4 regions of the Anoxybacillus sp. P3H1B genome follow, and region 4 is predicted to be linked to each of the others. Evidence: riboswitches for the same ligand, from Rfam matches in the RefSeq annotation. Region 4 holds a riboswitch; each other region holds the start of a gene.
The links. A riboswitch is a leader RNA that binds a small molecule or an ion and turns the genes downstream of it on or off. The one in region 4 is predicted to bind S-adenosylmethionine.
Positions count from the first base shown of each region.

Region 1 (7,730 bases), on a different contig from region 4:
GTTTTCTTTAATGCCGCTACTAACCGATCAATGTCTTCCTCGGTATTATATAAATAAAAGCTTGCTCGCGCAGTCGCGGAAACATGGAGCCATTTCATTAAAGGCTGCGCGCAATGATGTCCGGCACGGACGGCAATTCCTTCCGCATCAAGCACCGTGGCCACATCATGAGGATGAACATTGTCGATATTGAATGTGACAAGACCTGCACGTTCCTTTGGTCCATAGATCGTCAAGCCTCCAATAGCGGAAAGCTGCTCTAGCGCGTATTGCGCCAATTGGTGTTCATAAGCCATGATATTTTCTAAACCGATTTGCTCAAGAAAATCAATAGCGGCTCCTAGCCCAATCGCACCAGCAATAATCGGCGTTCCCCCTTCGAATTTCCACGGGAGTTCCTTCCATGTCGATTCATACAAACCGACAAAGTCAATCATTTCTCCGCCGAACTCAACGGGTTCCATTTGCTCCAAAAGCGAACGTTTACCATATAATACGCCAATGCCTGTCGGACCGCACATCTTATGCCCAGAAAATGCAAGAAAATCACAATCCAAATCTTGCACATCGACTTTCATATGCGGTGCGCTTTGTGCAGCATCCACAACCATGACAGCACCATTTTGATGAGCAATTTGCGCAATTTGCTTAATTGGATTTATCGCACCTAAAACGTTCGATACTTGCATAACAGAAACAATTTTTGTATTCGGTGTCACCGTTTTTTTCACATCTTCTAGACTGATGGATCCGTCTTCTTGAAGCGGAATATATTTCAACGTAGCGCCTGTATATTTAGCCACCTGCTGCCAAGGAATGATATTGCTATGATGTTCCATATACGTGATGACAATTTCGTCTCCTTCGCGCAGATTGGCGCGTCCGTAACTCGCCGCCACGGTATTTAATGCGGTCGTCGTCCCGCGTGTAAATATAATTTCCTGTGTTGATTTTGCATTAATAAATTTGCGTACTTTTTCACGCGCTCCTTCATACGCATCCGTCGCTTTCGTTCCAAGCGTGTGCACGCCGCGATGAACGTTTGAGTTATATCCGCGATAATATTGATTAAGCGCTTCAATTACCGGAAGAGGCTTCTGAGAAGTAGCTGCGCTGTCAAGATATACTAATGGCTTCCCATTAACTTCTTGGTCTAAAATTGGAAACAGCTGACGAACCTCTTTTACGTTCATTATTTAACTTTCCTTTCAATGATTTCAATAAGTTGCTTTTTCACGTTCTCCAGCGGGATTTCTTTGACAACAGGTGCTAAGAATCCATGAATAATTAAACGCTCTGCCTCCACCTTTGGAACGCCTCGGCTCATTAAATAATAAAGCTGAATGGGATCCACCCGTCCAACAGAAGCAGCATGGCCCGCTATTACATCATCTTCATCAATTAAAAGGATCGGATTGGCGTCGCCGCGCGCTTTGTCGCTGAGCATAAGCACACGCGATTCTTGCTCAGCATTTGATTTCGCAGCACCGTGCTCAATTTTGCCAATACCATTAAAAATGGAAGTCGCGCTATCCTTCATGACGCCGTGCTTTAAAATGCGGCCTTCTGTATTCTTGCCGTAATGCACAACGCTTGTCGTGAAGTTTTGCGTTTGCTCGCCGCGTCCAACCACCACGGTTTTTGTGTCACCATAAGAACCGTCGCCGATTAATCGCGTAATATTTTCAGAAACGGTATTTCCATCATTCATCAATCCTAATGCCCACTCAATGCGGCCATGGCGTCCTGCGATCCCGCGGCGATTGACATATGTGGTCGTTCCCTTTGCCAAATGGTCAACCGCTGCAAAAATCACTTGAGCATTTTCATGGGCAAATACTTCAGCGACGATATTAACCACTGCATTCGCATTTTCATGGATGGAAACATAGTTTTCAACATAGGCAAGTTTACTATTCGCTTCCGCTACGACAATCACGTGATTAAACAGTGCCGCATCCTGTGTTTCATGAATATAAACAGCTTGAAGCGGGGTATTGATTTCCACATTTTTAGGAACATATACAAAAACGCCGCCATTGAGAAGCGCTGCATGAAGAGCCGTCAAGCGATGCTCATCGATTTTGACTCCATCCTGCATAAAATATTTTTTCACAAGCTCTCCATGTTCGCGCACAGCCGTGAAAATATCCGTAAAAATAACTCCTTGCTTCTTTAAGTCATCCGATAATGAAACATATGCTGGTGTCTGGTCGCGTTGAATGTATAAATTTTTTGCTTCTTCGCCTGCATCAACAAGTGTTTTTACTGATTCTGGAAGTTCTTCTAGAGATGCAAACGGCGCACTTTGTACAAAATGTTGTGTGATCTCGGTAAAATTCCATTTATCAATCTTTGTTTTATCTGGCTTTGGCAATGACAACTCTTCTGCTTTGGCAAGAGCTTGTAAGCGAAGATCTAAAAGCCAGCTTGGTTCTCCGCGCCCTTCAGAAAAAGTGCGCACATACTGTTGATCGAATGGTAGTTTCGTTTCGATTGCCATAAATAATCCTCCTAACGCTTACGCTTCTTGCTCAATCATTTCATCTTCAATGCCCAATTCTTTTTTGATCCAGTCATATCCTTCAGCTTCTAAGCGCTGCGCTAATTCTGGACCGCCGGATTTCACAATGCGTCCTTGCATCATCACATGCACATAATCTGGCGTAATGTAATTAAGCAATCGTTGATAGTGAGTGATAATTAAACAGCCAAAATCGCTGCTGCGCATTTCATTAACACCTTTTGAAACGATTTTTAAAGCATCAATATCAAGACCCGAGTCGATCTCGTCTAAAATCGCAATTTTCGGCTCTAGCATCATAAGCTGAAGAATTTCATTGCGTTTTTTCTCTCCACCGGAAAATCCTTCATTTAAGTAACGATGAGCCATATCAGAGTTCATTTCAAGGAACTCCATTTTTTCATCTAATTTGCGAATGAACTTCATTAACGAAATTTCGTTCCCTTCTCCAAGACGAGCATTAATGGCAGAACGAAGGAAATCGGCATTCGTCACACCGCTAATCTCGCTTGGATATTGCATAGCTAAAAATAAACCGGCGCGCGCGCGCTCATCTACTTCCATTTCAAGGACGTCTTGTCCATCTAGTGTAATGCTTCCTTTTGTTACTTCATATTTTGGATGGCCCATAATTGCGGAAGATAGCGTTGATTTTCCCGTTCCGTTCGGCCCCATAATGGCATGAATTTCTCCGCCTTTTACCTCCAAATTTACACCCTTTAAAATTTCTTTCCCCTCCACTGATACGTGAAGATCTTTGATTGTCAATACCGCCATAAAAATACCTCCAATTTTCTAAAAGAAGTTTGTGTATCTCATCGTTATTGTGATTCTCATTTTATTCTCATTACAATCTTATAACAAATGAAAGGTATTAGCAACCATTTAACTCCATTAGTATACTTTTTAAATAAAAAAGTTTAATAAGTAAACATATCAAAAAAGCCTCCTATTCTGGAGGCTTTTGCACTAATGTTTTGTCGTCAATTCGGCAATGCATTCTTGAACAAGCGTCACCGCTTGGCTCATCGCTGCGCCTCCCGCAAACGCTACCGCAACGCTGCAAGCTTCCAAGATTTCCTGTTCTGTCGCCCCTTGATCGATACAGCCTTTCGTATGATAAATCGTACAATATTCATCTTGTGTAGCTAGGCTAATCCCGAGAGCGATCAATTGCTTTTCTTTTTGCGACAAAGCTCCCTCCTGAAAGCATGCTTCAGTAAAGGCATTAAATTTCTCTGCCACTGCGGGGATTTTCTGTGTGAAGGCGCCCAATCCTTCTTTATAATGCTGCAATGCCGCTTCTGTTGAAGAATGTGTTGGTTGATTCATCCTCAAGCTCCTTTCAAAATCATAAGAACTGCGGTTATATTATTGACTAAAATGGGAAGATCATATAACTGAATCGAAAAGAAAAATCGGCTTGAACGATCTGGAAGAAATGGTTGCATAATCATCAAGCCCCGTGGTTTCTCATGCTGATTACACCAAAAGTAAGAGAACATTAAAAAGCGGAAGCTCCGCTATGAAGCTTCCGCTTTCTTTATAGTATTACTCAGTTGCTGGAATGACAGCACCTTTGTATTCTTTTTTGATGAAATCTTGAATTTCTTTGGATTGAAGCACTTCGACAAGCGTTTTAATGTCTTTGCGATTCTCATCGCCTTTACGTACCGCAATAATATTCACATATGGATTGTTTTTTGGCGACTCGACAGCAATTGGATCTTTCGCAGGATCCAATCCGGCATCTAAAGCGTAGTTGGCGTTAATCACGACCGCATCGCCCTCATTGTTTTGGTAAACTTGTGGCAGCAAACCGGCATCAACATCGGTTTTAAATTTTAACTTCTTCGGATTTTCTACAATATCCTTAACAGTGGCTTTTGTTTTATCAATGCCGTCTTTTAATTTAATAAGTCCTTTCTCTTGAAGCATGGACAAAATACGCCCGTGATCAGCGACAGAGTTGCTCATAATAATGGTGGCTCCCTCTGGAAGCTCCTCAAGGCTTTTGTATTTTTTAGAATAAATTCCGATTGGTTCAATATGAATACCGCCAGCATTGACAAAATCATAGCCGTTTTCTTTCATTTGTGCCTCTAAGTAAGGAATGTGCTGGAAATAGTTAGCGTCGATTTCTTTATTCTCTAACGCCTTATTCGGCAAAATATAATCCTGGAATGTGACAATCTTTAAGTTGACGCCTTTTTCTTTAAGAATTGGCTTCGCTTTTTCTAAAATCTCAGCATGCGGCACATTCGATGCGCCTACTACTAATTCCTTTTTCTCTTGGTCTCCTTGTGCGTCGTCTTTGCCGCCGCATGCCGCCAACGCGAGCACAAGCACTACCGCTAATAATGCACCCCACCATTTTTTCATCTGTTTTTCCTCCTTTATATTGTTATCTCTTATCTATTTTGGAAGTGACAAAGTCACCGATAAGCTGAATGGCAAATACAATGATTAAAATGAGCACTGTAGCAACAAAGGTCACATCGTTATGACTGCGTTGGAACCCTTCTAAATAAGCAAGATTCCCAAGGCCACCAGCGCCCACTACTCCCGCCATCGCCGTATAGCCAACTAACGCAATAGCGGTTACGGTGATCCCTGAGACAAGAGCCGGCAGCGATTCAGGAATCAATACCTTCCAGATGATTGTCGCCGTTGTCGCTCCCATGGCTTTCGCCGCTTCAATCACACCTTTGTCAATTTCACGCAAAGCGATCTCCACCATGCGCGCATAAAATGGAGCAGCGCCAATAATCAACGCCGGCAAGGCCGCGTTTGCCCCAAGAATCGTACCGACTAGCATCTTTGTAAAAGGAATAAGCAGAATAATTAAAATAATAAATGGGATAGAACGAAAAATATTAACAAAAGCAGAAACGATTGTATGAATGGCTTTGTTTTCCCAAATATTATCTTTGGATGTTAAAAACAGCAACAATCCTAGAATGAGTCCAAATACAAATGTAAACGCCACAGCAACTCCTGTCATATACAGCGTTTCCGACGCTGCCGCCCAAATCGATTCCCACTGAACGTTAGGAAACATGCTACTCATTCGTCATCACCTCCACACCGACTTGTTGCTGACGAATGTAGTCAAGCGCTCTGGCTACTTCCTCATCCGTTCCACTCATATGAACAAACAGCACTCCATACGAGCCCTGATGGGTTTGTGAAATCTTCCCTTGCAAAATATTAATGGTTATTTCAAAATTTCGGATCAGTTCTGCGATGAGCGGCCGTTCAGTCGCATGGCCAGCAAAAGTAAGCTGGACAACTTTGCCGTTAGGATATTGGTTGAACAAATGAGCAATCGTCCCTTTCGTTTCTTCAGGTTCCGTAATCTGTTGAACAAACCGTTTCGTTATCATCTGTTGCGGATTTTGAAATACATCCAATACCTTTCCTTCTTCGACAATCTTTCCGTTTTCCATTACCGCCACACGATCACATATTTTACGGATTACATGCATTTCATGAGTAATTAATACAATAGTCAATCCGAGGCGCTGATTAATATCAACTAAAAGCTCAAGAATCGAATCTGTCGTTTGCGGATCCAAAGCAGAAGTCGCTTCGTCGCATAACAGCACCTTCGGGTTGTTCGCGAGCGCCCGCGCAATACCGACACGCTGCTTTTGCCCCCCGCTGAGCTGCGATGGATAGGCATTTTCTCTTCCGTGCAGACCCACAAGCTGAATGAGTTCATCCGCCCGCTTTAACCGCTGGTCCTTTGGAACTCCAGCAATCTCTAAAGGAAACGCAATATTGTCTCGAACCGTTCTTGACCAAAGCAAATTAAAATGCTGAAAAATCATACCGATTTCTTGCCGCGCCTTGCGCAATTCTCTTCCTTTAATACTTGCGATGTCTTGACCAGCAACCATCACCCTCCCACTTGTAGGCTTTTCCAAGCCATTTAAAAGACGGATCAGCGAGCTTTTTCCAGCACCACTATATCCAATAATGCCAAAAATCTCTCCTTCTTTAATGCACAAATTTACATCATTGACAGCTGTTACCGCTCCCTGGCTTGACAAATATACTTTTGTTACATTTTCTAGCGTAATCAAACGCGATTCACCTTCCTTGTTCCAGCAACTAAAAAACCTTTCTGCTCAAGAGAACAGAAAGGTTTTAATATCTCCCATTTCTGTCTCTTATCTCTCAAAGCGAACGCTTTGTGTGAATTGGCACCATTTCAGTCGAATGCTGACGGTTGCCGGGTTTCATAGGGCACATCCCTCCACCTCTCTTGATAAGAGCAGCAACGCTCCTTTATTCAGTTAATGCTTTAATTCATCTAAGAATTATACAAATTACAAAAGTGATTCTATCATTCTATAAAGGAAGGTGTCAACAGAAAAATCATTCCTAATCATAGAATCAATACACAAGCGCCGATGATCCATTCAAAATGCTCTGGCTTAACACAACCTTTTCGGCATCTCCCTCGAACAAGAACGCCGGCGAACCCATCTTGTCCGCAAAACGTTCGTTGTATGACAAGGACATGCTGACAGTGGACAAGCAAAGGGTTTACAGATTATGACGGAAAAACGAGGAATCGGGCGGCGTTAATCGGTTTTTATTGGATCATCACCACGCCTGTTTTTAATATGTTCTAACCTCTCGTTGAAACTATTGTTTTATCAATATGAATGGACTTCATGACCGATTCAATTGTTGACGGCTATTTTCTACACCTCTGAATACAGCGAACGAATTCCTGTGGCAATGGCGATGGCTTGCTCTAAATCCTCAATTAAGTCTTCGACATTTTCGATGCCGACCGATAGACGAATCAAATCTTCCGTAACTCCCGAGGCCTGCAAATCTTCTGGGCTCAACTGCTGATGCGTGGTGCTGGCTGGATGAATAATTAAGCTTTTGGCGTCTCCTACATTGGCCAAGTGCGACCAAAGCTTCACGTTGTTAATGAGGGCCGCTCCCGCTTCTCTTCCTCCTTTAATGCCGAACACCACAACGGCTCCCGCTCCTTTCGGCAAATATTTTTCGGCCAAATTCTTGGCTGGATGCTTTTCGTGTCCAGGATACAGCACCCATTCTACTGCCGGATGGCGATCTAAATAGTCTACAATCCGACGCGTGTTAGCAATATGCTCTTTCATGCGTACATGAAGCGTCTCAAGCCCTAAATTAAATTGAAACGCATTAAATGGGCTAATCG
Region 1 is NZ_LPUG01000016.1:60,506-68,235, reverse strand. Features, by position in the region: gene AT864_RS10280 (cysteine desulfurase) at 1-1,193, opposite strand, end outside; gene sufD (Fe-S cluster assembly protein SufD) at 1,193-2,503, opposite strand; gene sufC (Fe-S cluster assembly ATPase SufC) at 2,522-3,301, opposite strand; gene AT864_RS10265 (carboxymuconolactone decarboxylase family protein) at 3,494-3,856, opposite strand; gene AT864_RS10260 (MetQ/NlpA family ABC transporter substrate-binding protein) at 4,076-4,906, opposite strand; gene AT864_RS10255 (methionine ABC transporter permease) at 4,929-5,594, opposite strand; gene AT864_RS10250 (methionine ABC transporter ATP-binding protein) at 5,587-6,612, opposite strand; SAM riboswitch class I at 6,697-6,804, opposite strand; gene AT864_RS10245 (O-acetylhomoserine aminocarboxypropyltransferase/cysteine synthase family protein) at 7,240-7,730, opposite strand, start outside.
Region 1: it holds a riboswitch for S-adenosylmethionine, as region 4 does, so the genes downstream of both, AT864_RS10250 (methionine ABC transporter ATP-binding protein) here and AT864_RS17435 (YezD family protein) in region 4, are expected to answer to the same signal.

Region 2 (7,730 bases), on a different contig from region 4:
GCTTGCTGAAAAAGATTGAGCTTAGCGATGCGCCGTGCCGCTTCTGTCAAGCGTTCTTCGCTTGTCAACAGCCCGACGCGCACATATCCTTCCCCGTGCTCGCCAAATCCAATCCCAGGCGCCACCACAACATGCGCTTGCTCAAGCAATAAATCAGCAAAGCGCTCCGAAGTCCAGCCCTTTGGTACCGGCAGCCAAGCAAAAAAGGAGCCGGCTGGAGCACTTACGTTCCAACCAATTTCCTGTAAAGCTCCAATGAACGCATTGCGCCGTGATTCATACAACGCTACCAACTCCGTCACGCATTGCTGTGACTCAAGCAGCGCAACCGCTGCCGCTTCCTGAATCGCACCAAACAAGCTGACATATAAATGGTCTTGCAAAAGATTGATCGCAGCAATCACACTTTCATTGCCAATCGCAAAACCTACGCGCCAGCCAGCCATATTATACGTTTTGGAAAATGTATAAATTTCAATACCGACATCCTTGGCTCCTTCCGCCTGCAAAAAGCTGATCGGTTTTTGCCCGTCAAATCCAATCGCACCATAAGCAAAGTCATGGACAACGCAAATTCCATGCTTTTGTGCAAACGAAACGGTCTCTTGAAAAAACGAGTCTGTCGCTACAGCTCCCGTCGGGTTATTTGGATAATTTAAAAACATCAGCTTGGCTTTCTCAACCACCTTTTCATCCAATTGACGATAATCAGGCAAAAAGCCGTTTTCGCTATAAAGCGGCATCATTTCCATTTTTGCACGCGCTAATGCCACTCCCGACCAATAATCAGGGTATCCGGGATCCGGCACAAGCACAACATCGCCCGGATTTAATAAGCACTGCGGAATTTCCACAAGCCCTGCCTTTCCACCGAATAAGACAGCTACCTCTCTCTCAGGATCAACCGTAACGCCATATTCGCGCTGATAGAAAGCAGCCACCGCCTCTTTTAAAAACGAATAGCCACGAAACGGAGAATACTTATGGTATTTTGGATTAGCCGCCGCTTTTTGCAGCGCTTCTACGATATGCGGAGGCGTCGGTTGATCAGGATTTCCTTGACCAAGATTAATTACATCATGTCCTTGAGCCACCACTTTTCCTACTTTGTCGACAAGCGAAGCAAAAAACTGCTTCGGAAGACTTTGCAACAACTCGGATTGGACAAATGATTTCAATTGCTTCACCTACTCAAAAAATTCTTGAAATTCTAGTCAAACATCATATATCGTAAAAATTAAATTGTAAAGACATTTTTTTGGGGTGAATGATTATGACATTAAAAATTGCTTGTCTTCAGCTCGATATTGCTTTCGGAAATCCTGCGGAAAATAAACGCCGCGTTCAACAAGAGATCGAAAAAGTTTGTCAAAGCTCTGTTGACGTCATCGTCCTTCCTGAACTATGGACAACCGGATACGATCTCGCACGCCTTGACGACATTGCTGATGAGAATGGCGCTGATACCAAATCGTTTATTAGCAAGCTCGCACGCCTGCACAACGTCTGTATTGTTGCTGGCTCCATTGCCAAAAAAACCGCTGCCGGCATCACCAATACCATGTACATTGTCAATCGAGACGGCGACATTGTAGGAGAATACAGCAAACTCCATCTCTTTCAGCTCATGGATGAGCATTTGTATTTACAACCCGGTGAATCGAGCGGCTTATTTACCTTGGAGCAAACATTGTGCGCGGGAGTCATTTGCTATGACATTCGCTTCCCTGAATGGATTCGCGCCCATACAACCCAAGGCGCAGAGTTATTGTTTGTGGTCGCCGAATGGCCACAGCCCCGCCTTGAACATTGGCGAACCCTTTTGCAAGCGCGCGCGATTGAAAATCAATGCTATGTAATCGCCTGCAATCGTGCTGGAAAAGATCCGAACAATCAATTTGCCGGCCATTCACTTGTCATTGATCCATGGGGAGTCATCCTCGCCGAAGCCGATGAAAATCCATGCTCTCTTATGGCCGAAATCCAGCTGTCAAAAGTGAAAGAAGTTCGCAAGCAAATTCCTATTTTCCAAGACCGCCGACCTGAGCACTATATTTCGGCCGAAAAAAATTTTCAAAAAAACAGTTGACAAAACTGGCAAATCGAATGTATGATTCGAATCAAGCGAATTGAAAAAAGTTTTGCATTGTTAAAAACATTCGAATAAAACTGAACAAACTCTTATCAAGAGCAGGTGGAGGGACGAGCCCGATGAAGCCCGGCAACCGACTTAACCAACGTTAAGCACGGTGCTAATTCTTGCAGCAACACGCTGAGAGATAAGAGGGGAGAAGCCGACTTCAAACCTCTTTCGAAAAGCGAAGGAGGTTTTTTCATTGTTTCATTGATTGAGTGAATGATAAGGAGGGTACAAATGATGACACATTCTAAACAATCCGTCTACGAGCCTTTAACGGAATCGGGAGCGGTTGCACTTGCTGCTCGATTAGGCTTATTTCCGGAAGGAACACCATTCATTTGTCAAGAAATTGGCGATGGTAACTTAAATCTTGTGTTCCATGTATTCGATCCCCAAACAAAGAAAGGAGTCATTATTAAACAAGCGCTACCATATGCAAAAGTGGTCGGTGAAAGCTGGCCGCTTACGCTTAAGCGGGCTGTCATTGAAAGCCATGCGTTGCGCACGTTTGCCGACTACGTTCCGCAATACGTGCCAAAGGTATACTACTCAGATGAGTCATTAGCGATTACCGTGATGGAGGATTTATCGCATCTGCAAATTGCTCGAAAAGGATTCATTGCTGGAAAAACATATCCGCTTCTTTCCCAGCACATTGGAGAGTTTATCGCTAAAACGTTATTTTACACATCGGACTTTGGCATGAACCAGCAGCAGAAAAAACAGCTGCAGCAAAATTTCATCAATCCAGAGTTATGTAAAATTACCGAAGATCTCGTCTTTACTGATCCGTTTTTCGACCATGAAACGAATAATTTTGAAGAGGAGTTGCGCCGTGACGTAGAGGCTCTTTGGAATGACGATGCGCTTCATCTTGAAGTAGCAAAACTCAAGCGGAAATTTTTAACGGAAGCCGATGCGCTCATTCATGGGGATTTACATACTGGAAGCATTTTTGCAAGCGACACAGAAACAAAAGTCATTGATCCTGAGTTTGCGTTTTACGGCCCATTTGGGTTTGATATCGGCCAATTTTTTGCCAATTTACTCCTAAATGCGTTGTCCCGTTCAGAACATGAGCCGCTATTGGCTCACATCGAAAAAACATGGAATGTATTTACGCACACGTTTGCTGCCCTTTGGGAACAGCATAATGTAGAACCGTATGCAAAAACCGAAGGATTGTTGCAAGACGTGCTGCAGCAAACGCTCATCGATGCGGTCGGTTTTGCTGGTTGTGAAATCATCCGGCGCACGATCGGCTTAGCCCATGTCGCCGATCTTGACGGAATCGAAGATCAACCTACGCGCATCCATGCCAAACAGCTTGCCCTTCAGCTCGGGCGACAACTGATTTTACATCGCCAGACGATCCATGAAGTGCAACAAATACGCTCTTTGTTCTTTCAAACATTTGCTGCCACTCATTAAACGAAAGGAAGAAGAATATGGATTCATTGCTCTCCATTCCGCGTTCTGTTGAATGGAATCACACACATTTGACCATTTTAAATCAGCAAAAGCTTCCAAATGAGACTGAATATTTAGAATTAAAAGATATTCAATCTGTGTGGGATGCAATTGCCACATTGAAGGTTCGCGGTGCTCCAGCGATTGGCATCACAGCTGCATACGGTCTTGCTTTAGCGGCACACAGCTATCAAACGAATTCTCTCGAAGATTTTCGCAACCTTCTGAAAAAGGATCGTGATTATTTGGCAAGTGCCAGACCGACAGCCGTCAATTTATTTTGGGCGCTCGACCGCTTGATGGCCAGCATTGCGAACGTTTCGTCTGTCGCCGATGCCAAAAAAGCATTGGTTCATGAGGCAATCCGTATTCAAAGCGAGGATGAGAACACATGCCGCTCCATCGGTGAACATGCCCTTTCTCTTTTTCAAGAGGGAGATCGCATTTTAACCATCTGCAACGCTGGATCAATCGCTACGGCTCGGTATGGTACCGCGCTTGCTCCCCTTTATTTGGCAAAAGAACGCGGAATTCGTCTGCATGTCTATGCTTGCGAAACAAGACCCATTTTGCAAGGCGCGCGGCTGACGACATGGGAGCTCATGCAAGCAGGCGTTGATGTAACGCTGATCACTGATAATATGGCAGCACAAACTATAAAGACAAAAGACATCACAGCTGTCATCGTCGGTGCTGACCGCATTGCCGCAAACGGAGATACCGCCAATAAAATCGGTACATTTGGCTTGGCATTGCTCGCTAAAGCATTCAACATTCCTTTTTATGTAGCGGCTCCCCTGTCCACTATTGATTTATCGACTAAGACAGGGGCAGATATTCCGATTGAAGAGCGTCCGTCTGAAGAAATAACCGAGCTGGCAGGAACACGAATCGCTCCTCCTGGAGTAAAAGTATACAATCCTGCTTTTGATGTGACGCCTCACGAGCTGATTACAGCCATTATTACTGAAAAAGGAATCATAAGCGGCCATTATGAAAGCGTGCTGACAGCTTTGTTTAAGGAGGAAATCAAGCGATGAAAAAACGACACACATTTTTGTTGGCAATCCTATTGTTATTCGGCATCATGCTCGGAGGCTGCACCAATGAACAAGATGCTGTAAGCTCTAAACCAGCGGCTAAACAAGAAAACACGGAACAGAAGGCGACGAACAATACAGCCAATGAATCCGCTTCCGCTGAGCAGGCCGCTATTCCAAATCAATTAAAAAAACCCATTAAAATTGCGGCCATTATGCAATTTTCGATCGGTACCTTCTCCTCTCAATATATTGCTGGCGTAAAAGATCAAGTGCAGAAATTTGGCGGAGAAGTACAAGTTTACAATGCTGATAACGATTTAACGAAAATGGCTTCATATGTAGAAACCGCGATCACGCAAAATGTCGATGCCATCCTTTTGGACCACGGACGAGCCGACGCATTAAAAGGGCCGGTTGAAAAAGCGGTGGCCCAAGGTATTCCTGTCGTCGCTTTTGACAACGACTTAAATATTCCCGGCGTAACCGTCATTGACCAAGATGACTATAGCCTTGCTTGGAAAACATTAAAAACATTAGCAGAAGATTTAAATGGCGAAGGAAAAATTGTTACCATCTGGGTCGGTGGTTTTACACCAATGGAACGGCGTTATGTCATTTATGACGCATTTAAAAAACGGTATCCAAGCATTAAAGAAATTGCTAAATTCGGCAATGCCAGCTCTAATACAGCATTAGACACACAAACGCAAATGGAAGCGATTTTGAAAAAATATCCGAACAAAGGCGATATCGATGCTGTATTCGCTACATGGGACGAATTTGCGAAAGGAGCCACACGAGCCATTCAACAGGCGGGCCGTACCGAAATCAAAGTATACGGCATTGATTTAAGCGATGAAGATTTGCAAATGATTCAGCAGCCAGACAGCCCATGGGTAGCAACAACCGCGACTGACCCTGCCGAAGTCGGCCGAGTCCAAGTACGGTTTGCTTATCAAAAAATTGCAGGTGAGAAAACGCCAAGTATTTATTCTCTCGAGCCACATCTGGTGAAAAAGACAGACTTGCCTAATCAGCAAGTAACAATGGGAGATCTGCATCAATACATTACTGGCTGGGGTCAATCCAACGTCGCCCTCTCTCCATGGATGAAAACATTAGAAGAACAGGGGAAAACAAAATGAGCGGGCTTTTCATGAACAATATTTATAAATCGTTCGATCGCGTGACCGTATTAAATGGCGTGAATTTCCATGTAAAGAAAGGGGAAGTTCACGCCCTTTTAGGAATGAATGGAGCTGGAAAAAGTACATTAATGAAAATTTTAGCTGGAGATCTTCAACCCAATGAGGGAACTATCACGATCGATGGCACAGACGTCAACTTTCCAAATCCGGCGGCCGCCAAGAAGGCCGGCATTGGCTTAGTGGTTCAAGAAGTCGACACAGCGCTATTCCCCTTTTTAACAGTCTATGAAAATATTGTGGCTGATGATTTGGTCCATGCCGCCCGCCATCCATTCCTTTCATGGAAAAAGCAAAAGCAGCGGGCAGCCCAAGTACTGCAGCAAATCGGGCTATCGCTTCCGCTTGATAAACGGATTCACGAGTGTACGCTGCATGAAAAACAGCTTATTGTACTAGCGAAAGTGCTTTTCTCTTCTGCCCGTTACATTATTCTGGATGAACCGACAGCCGCCTTAAGCGAGGTAGAAACAAAACGCCTTTTTTCGATTATGAAACAATTAAAAAATCAAGGCGTTTCCTTTATCTATATTTCTCATAAGCTCAAAGAGGTGAAGGAAATTTGCGATCAGGTAACCATCCTGCGCGATGGTTCCATCGTCCATCAAGGTGATGCTGCCCAGCTGTCAATCGAAGAGATGATTTATCATATGGTTGGACGGACTCAGCAACGAAAAGAAAGAGAGCGACGCACATACGGCGAGGACATCCTTTTTGAAGTCAAGCAATTGCAAATTCCGAAAACAAACACGATGATTGATCTGCAAATTCGCAAAGGGGAAATTGTCGGAATTGCCGGATTGGTGGGGGCAGGAAAAACAGAGCTAGCCGAAAGCCTATTTGCCCATACGAAAACAACCGGGGAATGGTTGATTCATGGAAAGCGTCATACGTTTTCTTCACCAAAAGAAGCGATTGCTGCCGGCATGTGCTTTATTCCTGAAGAACGGCGAAAGCAAGGACTCTTTATGAGCGAAACGACTCGCACCAATTTAACTGTCCGTTTACTATCATCACTAGCAAAATGGCAATGGATTTCTAGAAAACAGGAGAAAGAAAGGGCTCAGCAGCTCATCGATACACTCCATATCCAGCCTTCCTCCCAGCAAGCCATCGTCAAGCAACTAAGCGGCGGCAATCAGCAAAAAATTGTCATTGGCAAATGGCTGCAAACAGGCGGCGAGGTTTTTATTTTTGATGAACCAACAAAAGGCATTGATGTGAGCGCAAAAGCAGAGGTATTTGCGATTATTCGCTCCCTGGCCGAGCAAGGGAAAGCCGTTCTATATTTAACAAATGAATTTCAAGAGCTGCTCGATATCGCTGATACAATCTATGTCATGGTTGATGGACAGCTTGTACAGCGTTTTACAGCAGAGGAAGCAACATATGAACAACTGATCTATTACAGCAGCGGAGGTGGCGAAGAAAATGGCACAAGTACAAACAACAACGCTTTCAACCGTAAAGCGATCTCCTCTTAATTTTCTATATAAACACGGAACATTGCTTGCCATTCTAGTTGTCATTGCTTATTTCAGCATTACGCTTGATCGTTTTTTGACGTATGAAAATTTTAGTGATATTTTGCGGTCCATTTCGATTGTAACACTCGTAGCCATTGGCATTACATTTTCTCTTATTGTCGACGGCTTTGATTTATCCGTCGGTTCAACGGTCAGTCTCGCCACAATCGCGAGTGCAGCTTCTCTCGTTTTATATCGACAAGAAATTTTGGTCACTCTTCTCGTTCCGCTTTTATTAGGAATAGCAGTGGGCCTATTAAATTCGTTGCTCATTGTCAAACTAAAGCTCCCTGATCTTCTGGCAACACTGGCAACCATGTATGCCATCAATGGGGTGCATCTCACT
Region 2 is NZ_LPUG01000011.1:52,288-60,017, reverse strand. Features, by position in the region: gene AT864_RS04425 (pyridoxal phosphate-dependent aminotransferase) at 1-1,178, opposite strand, end outside; gene AT864_RS04420 (carbon-nitrogen family hydrolase) at 1,274-2,089, shown strand; SAM riboswitch class I at 2,179-2,286, shown strand; gene mtnK (S-methyl-5-thioribose kinase) at 2,378-3,571, shown strand; gene mtnA (S-methyl-5-thioribose-1-phosphate isomerase) at 3,589-4,650, shown strand; gene AT864_RS04405 (sugar ABC transporter substrate-binding protein) at 4,647-5,798, shown strand; gene AT864_RS04400 (sugar ABC transporter ATP-binding protein) at 5,795-7,342, shown strand; gene AT864_RS04395 (ABC transporter permease) at 7,290-7,730, shown strand, end outside.
Region 2: it holds a riboswitch for S-adenosylmethionine, as region 4 does, so the genes downstream of both, mtnK (S-methyl-5-thioribose kinase) here and AT864_RS17435 (YezD family protein) in region 4, are expected to answer to the same signal.

Region 3 (7,730 bases), on a different contig from region 4:
CAGCCAATTTGCTTGTATAGCCGCTCAAGAAATGATACATCGCTTGTTCTTTTGTAAGCTTGCTGATTGGCGGTAAAACGCCGAATGCGTCAGCTGTCAAGAACACGATAGTTGCCGGATGGCCAGCGACGCTTGGATCAACAATATTGTCGATCGATTGAATCGGATACGCTGCGCGCGTATTTTCGGTCAACGTTGCGTTGTCGTAGTCAGGAATGCGTGTGTTTTCATCTAGAACGACGTTTTCCAGTACAGCGCCAAAGCGGATCGCATCAAAGATTTGCGGCTCTTTTTCACGTGAAAGATTGATGCATTTTGCATAGCAGCCGCCCTCAATGTTAAACACTCCGCTATTGGACCAGCCATGTTCATCGTCTCCAATTAAACGGCGCTTCGGATCGGCAGAAAGCGTCGTTTTTCCGGTTCCTGATAATCCGAAAAATAGTGCGACATCTCCTTCTGGACCGACGTTTGCCGAGCAGTGCATTGGTAAAATGTTTTGCTCTGGAAGAAGGAAATTCATCACAGAGAAAATGGATTTTTTAATTTCTCCCGCATATTCAGTACCGCCAATGAGCACGATGCGGCGTTCAAACGAAATGATAATAAACGTTTCTGATTTTGTTCCATCGACAGCTGGATTCGCTTTGAAGTTTGGTGCGGAAATGACTGTGAACTGTGCATCGTGTGTTTCCAGCTCTTCCTGTGTCGGACGGATAAAAAGCTGATGTGCGAATAAATTGTGCCAAGCAAATTCATTGATAACCTGAATAGGCAGGCGATAGGCCGGATCAGCTCCAGCGAAGCCTTTGAATACGAATATCTCATCTTTTTGCATTAAATAGTCGATGACTTTATGATATAATTGATCAAAGACTTCTTCGGAAATCGGTTGATTAACTGTGCCCCAATCGATTTTTTCTTTTGTGGAGGCTTCCGCTACAATATATTTATCTTTTGGTGAACGTCCCGTATATTTTCCAGTTGTAGTGGCAACCGCGCCAGTCGCTGTCAGCATTCCTTCTTTGCGCTCAAGAACTTTTTCTACTAGTTGAGAAACAGACAAATTTTGCTGTATGTTTTGCCGTTGGAGCAGTATATTCAACTTATTGGTAACATCAACAATGCTCATCTACAAAACCTACCTTTTTGTAAAGTTATAAACCTGAAATTAGTATAACACATTTAAATAATTAGTCCATACTATTTAACGTAATTTTTCACGTTTATTTTTTGTCTATTTTGTTGCAAATACATATGGAGAAAATTACCCTGTGCAACATGAAAAAATTTTGCCGAATCATGTTGACTTTTTTTTGTTGATTAAGCTATGATAACATATTGAACGGTTACTCTTATCCCGAGTTGGTGGAGGGACAGGCCCAATGAAACCCAGCAACCGTCACAACAATTATACATGTGAAATGGTGCTAACCTGTGGCAAGGCATAGCCCTTGAACGATAAGAGTGAAAGGCGCGATATGAAAGCAAATCACCTTTCCTCGATATCGAAGGAAAGGTTTTTTCGTTTATATAAGCGGGGGAATGAGTGCCGTATCAATTTTTCAGTGATCAGAGGCGCAAAAGGCGGCGTCTCTCAAACATGAACATAAGAGGAGGAAAACAACGAATGTCAGCCAAACGCCGTTTATTCACTTCTGAATCTGTTACAGAAGGCCATCCTGATAAAATTTGCGACCAAATTTCCGACGCGATTTTAGATGCGATTTTAGCAAAAGATCCAAATGCCCGCGTAGCATGCGAAACAAGCGTAACAACGGGTCTTGTATTAGTGAGCGGAGAAATTACGACATCCACATATGTGGATATTCCGAAAATCGTTCGCGATACGGTTCGCGAAATTGGTTATACTCGTGCGAAATTTGGCTTTGATGCTGATACATGCGCAGTATTGACATCGATCGACGAGCAATCACCTGATATTGCCATGGGTGTTGACCAGGCATTAGAGGCGCGTGAAGGTCAGATGACTGACGAAGAAATCGAAGCGATTGGCGCGGGCGACCAAGGATTGATGTTTGGATTTGCTTGCAATGAAACAAAAGAGCTTATGCCTCTGCCGATTTCGCTGGCGCACAAATTAGCTCGCCGTCTCTCAGAAGTGCGCAAAGAAGATATTTTGCCGTATTTGCGTCCAGATGGAAAAACGCAAGTAACAGTGGAATACGATGAAAATGGCAAGCCGGTACGCATCGACACGATTGTTGTTTCGACACAGCATCATCCAGAAATTACGCAGGAGCAAATCGTGCGCAATATTAAAGAACATGTGATTCAACCAGTTGTTCCAGCGGAATTAATCGACGAAAATACAAAATACTTTATCAATCCAACAGGTCGTTTTGTGATCGGCGGTCCACAGGGAGACGCTGGATTAACAGGCCGTAAAATCATTGTTGACACATATGGAGGCTATGCTCGCCACGGCGGTGGCGCGTTTTCAGGAAAAGATCCGACAAAGGTTGACCGTTCGGCAGCCTATGCTGCGCGTTATGTCGCTAAAAATATTGTCGCTGCTGGCCTTGCTGAAAAATGCGAAGTGCAGCTAGCCTATGCAATCGGCGTGGCAAAACCAGTGTCCATCGCCATTGATACATTTGGCACAGGAAAGGTATCTGAAGACATTTTAATTGAAGTGGTGCGCAATAACTTTGATCTTCGTCCTGCTGGCATTATTAAAATGCTTGATTTGCGCCGTCCGATTTACAAACAAACGGCGGCCTATGGTCACTTTGGCCGCGCGGATGTGGATCTTCCATGGGAGCGCACAGACAAAGCGGAAGCGTTAAAAGAGCAGGCTCTTGCATTGGCGAAGTGATAAGGCATCAAAAGAGAGTTACATGAATATGTAGCTCTCTTTCTCTTTTCTGTTTGATTTGCAACGAATGTTGATAAGGTTCGACTAATTTATTGTAATCAATGGTTAAAATAAATGTAACGTTCCAAATGTCCAAATCTGTGGTATAATTTTCGAGTTGAATATAAAGAAGTAGGTGAAACGGCATGTGCGGTTTTATAGGTTGTGTCCATGATCATCCAAAAACACTTGATGAACAATGGAAAAAAACGTTTGAAGAAATGAATGACATGATTACTCATCGCGGTCCTGACGATGATGGATATTTTTTTGATGAACATGTTCATTTCGGCTTTAGACGTCTCAGCATTATCGATTTAGAAGCTGGTCATCAGCCGTTATCGTATGAAAACGAAAAATATTGGATTATTTTTAACGGTGAAATTTACAACTATATTGAACTGCGTGATGAATTATTGCAAAAAGGATATCCATTTGCGACCCACTCCGATACAGAAGTCATTATTGCTTTATATAGCCATGAAAAAGAAAAAGCGGTCGAAAAGCTGCGCGGCATGTTTGCCTTTGTCATTTGGGACAAGGAAGAAAAATCGGTTTTTGCCGCTCGGGATCCTTTTGGAATCAAGCCATTCTTCTATATGGAAGAGGAAGACCGCACCTTTTTTGCATCGGAGAAAAAAAGCATTTTGCATGCGATAGAAAATGATTTACTTGACTATGAAGCATTGCAGCACTACTTAACATTTCAATATGTCCCTGAACCGATGACGATGTCTGCCGGAATCCGCAAGCTGGAGCCTGGCCACTATATCAAAAAGAAAGTTGGCGAACCATTGACGATCCATCGCTACTGGAAAGCGAACTTTCAGCCCGTTGTTCAATCTGAAGATGAGCTTGTAAAAGAAATTCGCGAGGTATTATTTGATTCGGTGAAGGTGCATATGCGCAGCGATGTGCCTGTCGGATCATTTTTATCAGGAGGAATTGATTCATCGCTTATTGCTTCGATTGCCAAGCAATTTCATCCCAACATTAAGACGTTTTCTGTTGGCTTTGAGCGTGAAGGATTCAGCGAGATTGACGTAGCGAAGGAAACGGCGGAAAAACTGGGAGTCGAAAATATTAGCTATGTCATCTCTCCTCAAGAATATATGGATGAACTTCCAAAAATTATGTGGCATATGGACGATCCGCTTGCTGATCCGGCGGCTGTTCCGCTTTATTTCGTTGCTCGCGAGGCAAGAAAGCACGTAACCGTTGTCCTTTCAGGAGAAGGGGCTGACGAGTTATTTGGCGGCTACAATATTTACCGTGAGCCGCAATCGCTGGAGGTTTTTGAACGAATGCCTCAGGCGGCGAAGTCAGCATTGCGAATGATTGCCCGCATTCTTCCCGATGGAGTAAAAGGGAAAAGCTTTATTGAACGCGGTTTAACACCGATGGAGGAACGATATATCGGCAATGCGAAAATGTACAGTGAAGCAGAAAAGCAAAGCTTGCTGAAAAGTTATCGTAGTGGACTGGAGTATACGAATATTACGGCTTCTCTTTATCAGGAAACGCCGGATTATCCGCCTGTCAATCGGATGCAGTATGTCGATATCCATACATGGCTTCGCGGAGACATTTTATTAAAAGCGGATAAAATGACAATGGCGCATTCGCTGGAGCTGCGTGTTCCATTTTTAGATAAAGCGGTGTTTGCGGTAGCAGCCAAAATCGCTCCTGAATGGAAAACGGCGCAGCAGACAACGAAGTATATTTTGCGAAAAGCAGCAGAAGGTATTGTTCCTGACCACGTTTTACACCGTAAAAAACTTGGGTTCCCAGTTCCGATTCGCCATTGGTTGAAAAATGAAATGCATGATTGGGCGAAAAATTTAATTAAAGAGAGCGATACGGATTATTTATTCCATAAAAATCAGCTGTATCGTCTTCTTGATGAGCACTGTGCAGGAAAAGCAGACAATAGCCGAAAGCTTTGGACTGTGTTTGCCTTTTTAATTTGGCATCAGGTTTATGTTGAAAAAAAGTATGATTTTTCCTATTTATATAAAAAAGACAAACAACCATTATCAATCTAATCCGATTGATAAGTGATTGCTTGTCTTCCCATTTGCACCCAAGCATCTAAAAACTCGGCTTTGGGTGCTTTTTGATTTTTTGTCTTTTTCAGCGGGTCGTTAAAATAAATATAGTCCTTATCATATCCAGTAATCACAACAGAATGCTCGTAGTAGGTGATTTGAATAGGGCCGCTTGGAGTATCCCACTCGCGGAAGGCGGAGGCTGGGAGCTTTTTGAATGTGCTGTTTGTAATGATCCAAATGGGCGAGCCTTGGGAAAGATATTTTTGCAGCTCACTAAAATCGCTGCCGGTTAAATTGACAATTCGATGCGGCAAATATTTCTTGGCGAGCTGTTCAATTGGTTCGTGATATACCCCCAGTCCCGGAGTAGTTAGAGAATACATATCGCCGACAAATCCATCATGCGGATTTCCAAAGTATACTTTGCCATTTCGCCGTTGAAACGGAGTCGGGTCCTTTTTTACTTGCTTTGCCAAGGTGATCTTGTCGACTTTCACTCCAGCGTCTTGCAGAAGCATAGCGAGACTAGTTACTTCACAGCCGCGCGGCAGCTCAGGAAGCTGAGAGATCAGCGGGACATCGAGCAAAACGAAAGGTTTGATGTCCTCTTCAATAAAAGTGGAAACGACCCGGCGCAAGCTCGCTTCCTCTTTCATGAAATCCAGTTGTTTCCAACGATTAATCGCCGCTTTAAATTCATGCTGACGAAGCATCACCAATGCTAGCATGGCCAGGCAAAAGGCGACAACAATCATTTTCCAGCCCGTTCTTAGCAAATAAATCGTAATGGCTCCAAGTAAAAGAACGATGAGCGCAAGCAATAAAATAAGACTAGACGACATGCTGTTTTCTCCCTTGTTTTCAAAATTCATACCCTATCATATCATATTCTCAGTGAAAAAAAGGAGAATTTTTAAGCGAAGCGAAAAGATGATGATCGGGTCTTTTGAAAATAGTGAATCATCCCTATCAGTCAGAAGATTCTTTCGCGCGAAGCTGCAGCGATTTGTAGTATTGGCCTTTTTCCACATATTCGCGGCGGATGCGGCTCATTTCTTTTTCATCCTCTTCTGTCAGCTCGCGAATCACTTTAGCAGGACGCCCAAACGCCAACGTTCGCGGCGGAATTTTTTTGCCTTGCGGGACAAGGCTGCCTGCACCGATAAATGCCCCTTCACCAATTTCGGCTCCATCCAAAATAATAGAGCCCATGCCAATTAACGCATTTTTACGAATGATCGCGCTATGCAAAATGACTTGATGTCCGACGGTGACGTCATCTTCAATAATGAGCGGATTATTTGGACTTTGATGCAAAATCGAGTTATCTTGAATATTGACGCGATTGCCGATTTTTGTCGGAGCGACATCGCCTCGGATGACCGTATTAAACCAGATGCTTGTTTCTTCACCGATGATCACATCGCCGGTAATCGTTACATAATCGGCGATAAACGCTGATTCTGCAATTTGCGGATGCTTATCTTTATACGGATAAATCATGGACTTCTTCCTTTCTTCTGATGAAGGTATGTATTTACTATAAGTGTACAAACTTTTTTTATATTCGTAAATGCGAAAGGGGGATTTTGGCATGTGGAAATGGGAAGCAGAGCAGGCAAAATCGGTGGTGGTTATCGTTCACGGTGCGGCTGAGCATCATGGCCGCTATAAATGGCTGATCGAGATGTTCCGTTTACATGGCTTTCACGTAGTGATGGGTGACCTCCCAGGACAGGGAACCACGACGAGAAGGAAAAGAGGGCATATTGGATCATTTGATGAGTATATCAATGAAGTCGCAGACTGGATTAAGGCCGCCCAAGCTTTTCAGTTGCCGATTTTTTTGCTTGGGCATAGCATGGGGGGACTTGTGGTCATCCGTGCTTTGCAGGAGAAACGCTTGCCCGTCAAAGGCGCGATTTTATCTTCACCTTGCTTAGGGTTAGTCACTTATCCGTCTAAAGGCTTGGATCTATTATCGAAGGTATTAAACCATATCGCTCCTTCCATGCTGTTTGACTCAGGACTGTCAGTAGAAGCAGCGACAAGAAATGAAGAAGTACGCGAGATGGATAAAAATGATTCCCTCTATGTCACGAAGGTATCTGTTCGCTGGTATCGTGAATTAGTGAAAGCGATGCAAATAGCCTCTCGCAAAATTCATAAAATTTCCGATATTCCATTGTTGCTCATGCAGGGCGGAAACGATAAAATTGTGGATAAAGTAGTTGTAAAAGAATGGTTTGACAAATTGCCAGTATCAGAAAAGGTGTATAAGGAATGGAATTTACTATATCACGAAATTTTTAATGAGCCGGAGCGTGAAGCGGTCTTTTTATACGCAAAGGCATTTTTAGAAACGCAGCTGCAGCTGCAAAAAACATTGTAAACGGCATGAGGTTGGGGTGAGCTTGTTGAGTATTCCGAAGCATCCAGTTTCTTTAATGAGGAGAGTTTATCGCGATGTATTTCCTGTCGTACACCGCGAATTAGCATATTGGAAGCGAAAAGCCGAGGCAATTCCTGATCCGGAGCTGCGAAGGCAAGCGCTGGCCAGTATTGAAACGAAAACCTTTCATTGTGAGGGAGGTTCTATTTTAGCGTTATTGGCTGAAGAGGGTATAGCGCCCTGTATCCGTTTTATTGTAGCTTACCAAACCATTAGCGATTATCTTGATAATTTATGTGACCGCAGCACATCGCTTGACCCGCTTGATTTTCAAACATTGCATGCTTCGATGCCAGATGCGCTGCGGACTGACGCGATTCCTTTCAATTATTATCGCCATCGCAATGAA
Region 3 is NZ_LPUG01000024.1:45,758-53,487, forward strand. Features, by position in the region: gene pckA (phosphoenolpyruvate carboxykinase (ATP)) at 1-1,132, opposite strand, end outside; SAM riboswitch class I at 1,353-1,468, shown strand; gene metK (methionine adenosyltransferase) at 1,631-2,839, shown strand; gene asnB (asparagine synthase (glutamine-hydrolyzing)) at 3,025-4,923, shown strand; gene AT864_RS14380 (C39 family peptidase) at 4,920-5,771, opposite strand; gene AT864_RS14385 (gamma carbonic anhydrase family protein) at 5,899-6,432, opposite strand; gene AT864_RS14390 (alpha/beta hydrolase) at 6,524-7,321, shown strand; gene AT864_RS14395 (tetraprenyl-beta-curcumene synthase family protein) at 7,347-7,730, shown strand, end outside.
Region 3: it holds a riboswitch for S-adenosylmethionine, as region 4 does, so the genes downstream of both, metK (methionine adenosyltransferase) here and AT864_RS17435 (YezD family protein) in region 4, are expected to answer to the same signal.

Region 4 (7,730 bases):
CCTTCACTTTTTCAGGCGAAGATCTTTATGCTTGATTGCATCGTATGATTCTTTTACCCACTCGATCATCTCTGGTGTTTTTTCAGCTACTTCTTTTATTTTTTCCGCTGTATAGACTACGTCTTCCGCAAGCTGTCCTATACTCTCGCGGCATTCATGGATTCGCTCTGGCAGCTGGCGAATCAGCTTGCCCCGTTGCCCCCATACCTCTTTCAGCGAATGCCTCGTTTCTCGATCAAGCAGCGAAACAGCTGCACCAATAACCGCTCCGATCATGATGTTTCTTGCGATTTTCATCTTCTCCTCCCCCTTTGGTTGATTATATTCCTTGTTCTTTTTTAATCGCTTCAAGCAAATGCCGGCAGCCCTTTTGGATTAGCTCGTACACTTCGGTAAAATTACCTGTATAATAAGGATCCGGTACATCAGCTATATCGCTGTCTGGAACAAAATCAAGTAAACGGCCAACAAAGCCAGCTTTATTATATCCAGCCAAGCGCTTTAAATCCTCCATGTTTTCGACATCCATCGCAATAATATAGTCAAACATCCGCAAATCCTCTTCGCCAATTTGTCTTGCCCGAATTCCTGAAAAATCAATTCCCTTCTTTGTTAAAATGCTTTGCGTTCCTTCATGAGGCGGATTGCCGATATGCCAATTCCCCGTTCCCGCCGAATCGATCATAATTTGATCTTCAAGCCCTTCTTTTTTGACCAAGTCGCGAAAAATGGCTTCAGCCATTGGTGATCGGCAAATATTCCCAAGACAAACAAATAACACTTTAATCATCACAACACATCTCCCTTCGCTATCCATTATAAACAAAATAACAGTATACATGTATATTCTTTCATTCCTTCCATATGGTACAATGACTCTATCCATCAAATTCAGAAAGGATGAGACTTTTGGATTTATCGCAAAAATCTCTTGAAAATATGGAATACATGATTGAAAAAATAAAGGAAAAGCTGAAGGTTCTCAACTTTGATGTGATGAAGTCATCCCATTTTGACGAAACGCTATATGAGGAGTTAAGAGATCTTTATGAAATGGTCATGAGAAAAAGCTCCTTCAGCCCTAATGAAATGCAAGCCATTGTCGAAGAGCTTGGAAATTTACGCAAACGATAACGAAACAAGATAGAGGCTTTTCCATGCTGGAAGCGGTGTCCGCGCCTGCTCCGTTTTTTCTATAAAAAGGCGCCTCGTCAGCTTTTTAGGTGACAGACAATGTCCAAATGGTCGTTGTCTGTCATTCTTTTAGGCATATTCTCCCGCAGATCCCGCTTAGCAAACAAAGATCGCAGCTAATCGCGGGAAGTAAAATGGAACCATTTTGAAAAATGGCCTCCCCCTCTTCTCCCTTCCTATCTTTTCCCATTTTCATAACGATCTATATGATGTTATCCCTTTTCATTCTATATTCCCCATCACATGAATGAACCTCCCCGACCAGCACTTCATTAAGAGATAGGAGACTTCTCGACAAATAATGTTAAAATGAAAAAATAAATTCCTATCGAAAAACTCGGGTTGACATTTATTCGAATTATGTTAAAATTTTAGTCAATTACATACTTATCAAGAGTGGGGGAGGGAACTGGCCCAATGAACCCCGGCAACCTACTTCAAATTCATGAAGCAAGGTGCTACGTCCATCCAAATGGGAACCATTTTGGGAGATAAGGTGAAATAGGCAGCCTCCTTTGTCTTTCCGAAATGGAAAGCTTTTTTATTTATTGACACTAAGGAGGAATCGCAATGGGAAATGAACAGCAAATCGCTGCCATTTTTACTAGAATACAAGAAATGCTGCAGTCAATGAAATTTGGCACGATCACGCTTGTGATCCAAGACGGCAAAGTGATTCAACTTGAAAAAAACGAAAAGATAAGAATTAAATAATAAGGCGCGCTGACTAGACAAACTAGAGGCGGTTTTCCCTTCTATCGTACAGAGCAAGGTGAAAACTGTCTTTTTTTACCACCAAATGAAGGAGGAAACAACCTTGCTGACTTATGACACATGGAATGGAGAAATGCCATTCTTCTCAATTGACAATGAAACAAAAGGAGCCTTAGATGTTATTCGATGGGTTTATGAGCATTATGGAGATGAGGTTGTTTATGCCTGTAGCTTCGGTATTGAGGGCATCGTCTTAATCGATCTAATCTCTAAAGTTAAACCGGACGCAACCGTTGTTTTTCTCGATACGGGTCTCCATTTTCGCGAAACATACGAAACGATTGAAAAAGTTCAAAAAAAATATCCTTCGCTTCGCATTGTAATGAAAAAGCCGCGCCTATCGCTAGAAGAGCAGGCAGAACAAATGGGAGAGCAACTATGGGTGCAGGAGCCAAATCGCTGCTGTGAAATTCGCAAAATTATCCCGCTGCGCGAAGTCTTGACAGGTGTGCCAGCCTGGATTTCTGGATTGCGCCGTGAGCAGTCTTCCACACGGAGACATGTGGAATTTCTGAATAAAGACCCAAAATTTCAATCTATTAAAATATGTCCGCTGATTCACTGGACTTGGAAAGACGTATGGAACTATGTCTATAAACATCAGCTGCCATACAACGAGCTTCATGATAAAGGCTACCCAAGCATTGGCTGTGAGCCGTGCACATCTCCTGCGCTTGATGCAAATGATTTGCGTTCAGGCAGATGGGCTGGACGCGGAAAAGTCGAATGCGGCCTCCATGAATCATAAGGAGGGGCATACATGCTTTTAGCCGTTGCTTTTGCCGTCTCCTTCTTTTTCGCCATGAATATCGGAGCTAGCGGAGCAGCCGCAGCGATGGGAGTAGCCTATGGCTCAGGAGCCATTCAGCGGAAATCCATCGCCCTCCTTCTTTGTGGTCTCGGTGTTTTTCTAGGGAGTCTTGGCGGAGGAGAAGTCGTGAAAACAATTGGTTCTGGCATCATCCCTTCGTCCATTTTAACGATTAAAATTGTCACGATTATTCTAGCAGCTTCGACTATTTCCTTATTTGCGGCCAACATGATAGGAATTCCACTATCAACAAGCGAAATTACGGTTGGTGCTGTCGTCGGTGCCGGCATGGCTTATCAAACGTTATATCTTTCTAAACTTCTATTTATTGTTTCCATTTGGATCATCATTCCAGTCATCGCCTTTACTTTTACCTTTATCGTTGGAAAATGGTTTTTGCGGCTTAAAGAAAAACATCCCTACATTGAACAGGGCATGTGGAAAAAAAGCCTGATGTCCTTGTTAATTGTGACTGGCTTTTTTGAAGCTTTTTCAGCTGGAATGAACAACGTGGCCAACGCTGTCGGCCCTCTCGTCGGCGCCAATTTGATCTCAGTGAATTCCGGCACTTTTTTTGGCGGCTTATTTGTAGCATTAGGAGCCGTTTTACTGGGCGGGCGCGTGCTTGAAACGAACGGGAAAAAAATTATTCATTTTTCTCCGTTTGAAGGATGCGCGATCTCAGGAACAGGAGCCATCCTTGTTATTCTTTCTTCCCTTTTCGGTCTGCCAGTTCCATTAACGCAGATTACCACATCCGCTATTATCGGAATCGGAACAGCCAAAACAGGAACGTACATTTGGCAAAAACGAATTGTTATTCAGCTGTTAAAGGTTTGGGTTGTTTCACCTATTTTTTCTCTTGTTATCGCTTATAGTCTTGTGAAATTACTGCTGGACAGCGATATTTACACGTTTATTGCTATTTTTAGCGTCTTTCTGTCCACCTTAGGAATCATCAGTCTCAAAAAAACAGCGACAGAAGAAAAGCGCTCTTTGCACGAACATGGCGAAGGAATTTAACATTAAATCACAGTTATCCTATCGCTTTTATAAACACAAGCGATATCAATCATTAACAACGCTTGCTAACCATAGCGGCCCTACTTACTATATTTTAGGAGGAATGAAAATGAGCTTAAGCATCCCACATGGCGGTACATTAATCAATCGTTGGAACCCGGAATATCCATTCCACTCTGTGACGAAAAAAATTGAGCTGTCCAATGCAGAATTAAGCGATCTTGAACTTATCGGTACCGGCGCATACAGCCCGCTAACAGGATTTTTAGGAAAGGAAGACTACGAATCTGTTGTGAAAACGATGCGCCTTGCTAATGGCATCGTTTGGAGCATTCCGATTACGCTTGCTGTGAGTGAACAAAAAGCAGCTGAGCTTTCCGTCGGCGAAACGGTAAAGCTTGTCCACAACGGCCACGTATACGGCGTGATGGAAGTTCAAGAGCTATACGTGCCCGATAAACAAAAGGAAGCCCTTCTTGTCTATCAAACAGAGGACTGGGATCATCCCGGAGTCAAAAAATTATTCGAAAGACCAAATGTCTACGTCGGGGGACCGATCACCCTTGTTAATCGAACAAACAAAGGACGATTTGCTTCCTTTTATTTCGATCCAGCCGAGACACGCCAACGCTTTGCTGAATTGGGTTGGAACACCGTTGTTGGCTTTCAGACGCGAAATCCTGTGCATCGCGCTCACGAATATATTCAAAAATGCGCACTTGAAATCGTCGATGGACTATTTTTAAATCCGCTTGTCGGCGAAACAAAGGACGACGATATTCCAGCTGATATTCGCATGGAAAGCTATCAAGTACTTTTGGAAAACTACTATCCGAAGGATCGAGTGTTCCTTGGCGTCTTTCAAGCAGCCATGCGCTATGCAGGGCCACGGGAAGCCATTTTCCATGCGATGGTGCGCAAAAACTTCGGCTGCACGCACTTTATTGTCGGACGCGATCACGCTGGCGTTGGAAATTATTATGGCACATATGATGCCCAAAAGATTTTCTTAAACTTTTCTCCAGAAGATCTCGGCATTACCCCATTATTTTTTGAACATAGCTTTTATTGTACAAAATGCGAGGGAATGGCCTCAACGAAAACATGTCCGCATAGCAGCGAACATCACGTGGTATTATCGGGAACAAAAGTACGAGAAATGTTGAGAAGCGGCCAAGTACCGCCCAGCACATTCAGCCGTCCAGAAGTGGTGCAAGTGCTTATTAAGGGTTTGGCAGTCCCTCATTCCGCTCGCTAACAAAGGAGGAAATCGCATTGAACACTAACGTTGTTTGGCATCAGGCGGCCGTGACAAAGGAGGAACGCCGCCAGCGCAACGGCCATCATAGCTGTATTTTATGGTTCACTGGGCTGTCTGGCTCCGGAAAATCGACAGTGGCTAACTCCGTTTCTAAAAAGCTATTTGATCTCGGCATTCAAAATTATGTGCTTGATGGAGATAACGTTCGCCATGGATTAAACAAGGACTTGGGATTCTCTGCTGAAGACCGTACTGAAAACATCCGCCGCATTGGCGAAGTGGCCAAATTGTTTGTCGACAGCGGGCAATTTGTGTTAACAGCGTTTATCTCCCCTTTCGCTCAAGACCGTACGCTAGTGCGTGAGCTGGTGGAAAGCGATGAATTTATCGAAATCTACGTAAAATGCCCGCTTGAGGAATGCGAAAAACGCGATCCAAAAGGGCTATATCAAAAAGCTAGAAACGGAGAAATTCGCAACTTTACCGGCATTGATTCGCCATACGAAGCTCCGGAAGCACCAGAACTCATCATTGACACCCACCTTCATTCCATTCATCAATGTGCCGATCAAGTGATTGCTTATTTACGCGATCGACACTTTATTAAGGAGGATTTATAAAGATGGCGTACGAAAAAACATGGGCTGCTAATCCAAAACTGAACAAAACCGAATTAAAAAAGCTAGAAAAAGACGGTTTAAAAATTTTTGATGAGATCCCGCGTTATGCAAAAGAAGGGTTTGCCGCGATTCCTCAAGAAGACTGGGATTATTTTAAATGGGCTGGATTATATTTACAACGTCCCAAAGAAGCCGGCTATTTTATGATGCGCGTCTGCGTTCCTTCCGGCATTTTAAATAATGAACAGCTTGAAGCATTAGCAGGGATTGCCCGCGATTACGGGCGTGGCCTATTTGATATCACGACACGGCAGGCCGTTCAATTCCATTGGCTGCAAATCGAACAAATTCCCGATATTTTCGAACGATTAAAGCGTGTCGGACTATCGACAGCCGGCGCATGCGGTGACATCACTCGCAACATTGTCGGCAATCCCCTAGCTGGCATCGACCCAGACGAGTTATTTGACACAACGCATATTGTTCGCGAAATCTATGAATTTTTCCAGCACAATGAAGATTTTTCTAATTTACCACGCAAATATAAAATGTCGATAAGTGCCAACGTATACAATGCAGCCAATGCTGAAATTCACTGTGTTTCCTTTATACCGGCCAAAAAAGTCATCGACGGTCAAGAAGTATTAGGTTTCCATGTAAAAGTCGGAGGCGGGTTGTCGTCGGCTCCGCATCTTGCCCAATTGCTTGATATATTTGTAGAACAAGAACGCGTAAAAGAGGTCGCCATTGCTATTACAACTATTTTCCGTGATTATGGCTATCGCGAAAAACGTCATCGTTCGCGTCTTAAATTCCTTGTCGCTGATTGGGGAGTGGAAAAATTTAAAGAAAAGCTTTTAGAATATACAGGTCTGCTGCCATCCAAAGGCGAAACGGTGCAAAAAGGCTGGAATGCCGGCTATTTTTACGGTGTACACCGCCAAAAGCAGGAAGGGCTGAACTATATCGGCTTTAACGTACCGGTTGGGCGTCTCAGCGCCGATGAAGTATTTGAGATTGCCAGAATAGCTCGCCAATATGGAAATGGCGAGGTTCGTTTTTGCAACTCACAAAATCTTGTCATTCCCAACATTCCAGATTCATATGTAGAGTCGGTACTTCAAGAAAAAATATTTGAGCGGATTACCGTGCGGCCAAAAACGTTCATTGGATACTCCGTTTCCTGCACAGGCATAGAGTTTTGCAATCTCGCATTGGTTGAAACAAAAGAGCGGATGCGTCATGTCGCAGAATACTTAGATAGCCGTTTACAACTTGACGTTCCCGTGCGCATCCATATGGTCGGCTGTCCAAACTCTTGCGGTCAAAGACAAATTGGCGATATCGGGCTTCAAGGGATCAAAATGAAAACAAAAGACAAAGGCATGGTTGAGGCGTTTGAAATTTATGTAGGCGGTACGCTGCAAAACGACGGAAAATTTAACGAAAAATTAAAAGGCAAGATCCCGGCAGAACAAATCGAAGAAGTGCTTGTATTGCTGTTCTCCTATTTTCAAGAAACAAAGCTGCCTGGCGAGACATTTCTTGATTACTTTAATCGCGTCGGCATTGAAGCGTTGCAGGCAGAATTGGATCGCATTTTAACGAATTTCAGCACAGTTGCATGAAGGTGGCGCCGATGTATTTATATCGCTTTGAAGTAACAACGCAAACAAACACCATCTATCTCGTCATTGCTGCCAGCAGTGACGAGCAAGCGTTTCGTCTTGTCGAAGTAGAGCTTGAAAAACATTTTCTGAAGGTTCCTGATTTTATCGATATTTCGCTGCATGAGAAAAAACTCATTCGCCGAGGCGGGGGGTTCGTTGTTTACAATGAACCTCGCCACCCAAGCTAGCCGTACGACGAGTGATACAAAATCACTCACTAACACACCTGTGTTAGAAAGATCAGATGAAGCAAGTTTAACGCTCATCTTTATCATGCCAATACTTTAAAACTTGGCGCTAACTTGTCCATTCATTCAATAATAGACAAATGAAGCAGCCAATATGTTTGCAGGCGTTTTGGCCAATTGACAAAGACG
Region 4 is NZ_LPUG01000010.1:53,904-61,633, reverse strand. Features, by position in the region: gene AT864_RS03840 (YtxH domain-containing protein) at 4-297, opposite strand; gene AT864_RS03835 (low molecular weight protein-tyrosine-phosphatase) at 320-790, opposite strand; gene AT864_RS03830 (DUF1128 domain-containing protein) at 910-1,134, shown strand; SAM riboswitch class I at 1,579-1,692, shown strand; gene AT864_RS17435 (YezD family protein) at 1,765-1,908, shown strand; gene AT864_RS03825 (phosphoadenylyl-sulfate reductase) at 2,012-2,716, shown strand; gene AT864_RS03820 (inorganic phosphate transporter) at 2,729-3,802, shown strand; gene sat (sulfate adenylyltransferase) at 3,912-5,060, shown strand; gene cysC (adenylyl-sulfate kinase) at 5,078-5,683, shown strand; gene AT864_RS03805 (nitrite/sulfite reductase) at 5,686-7,311, shown strand; gene AT864_RS03800 (DUF3906 family protein) at 7,323-7,541, shown strand.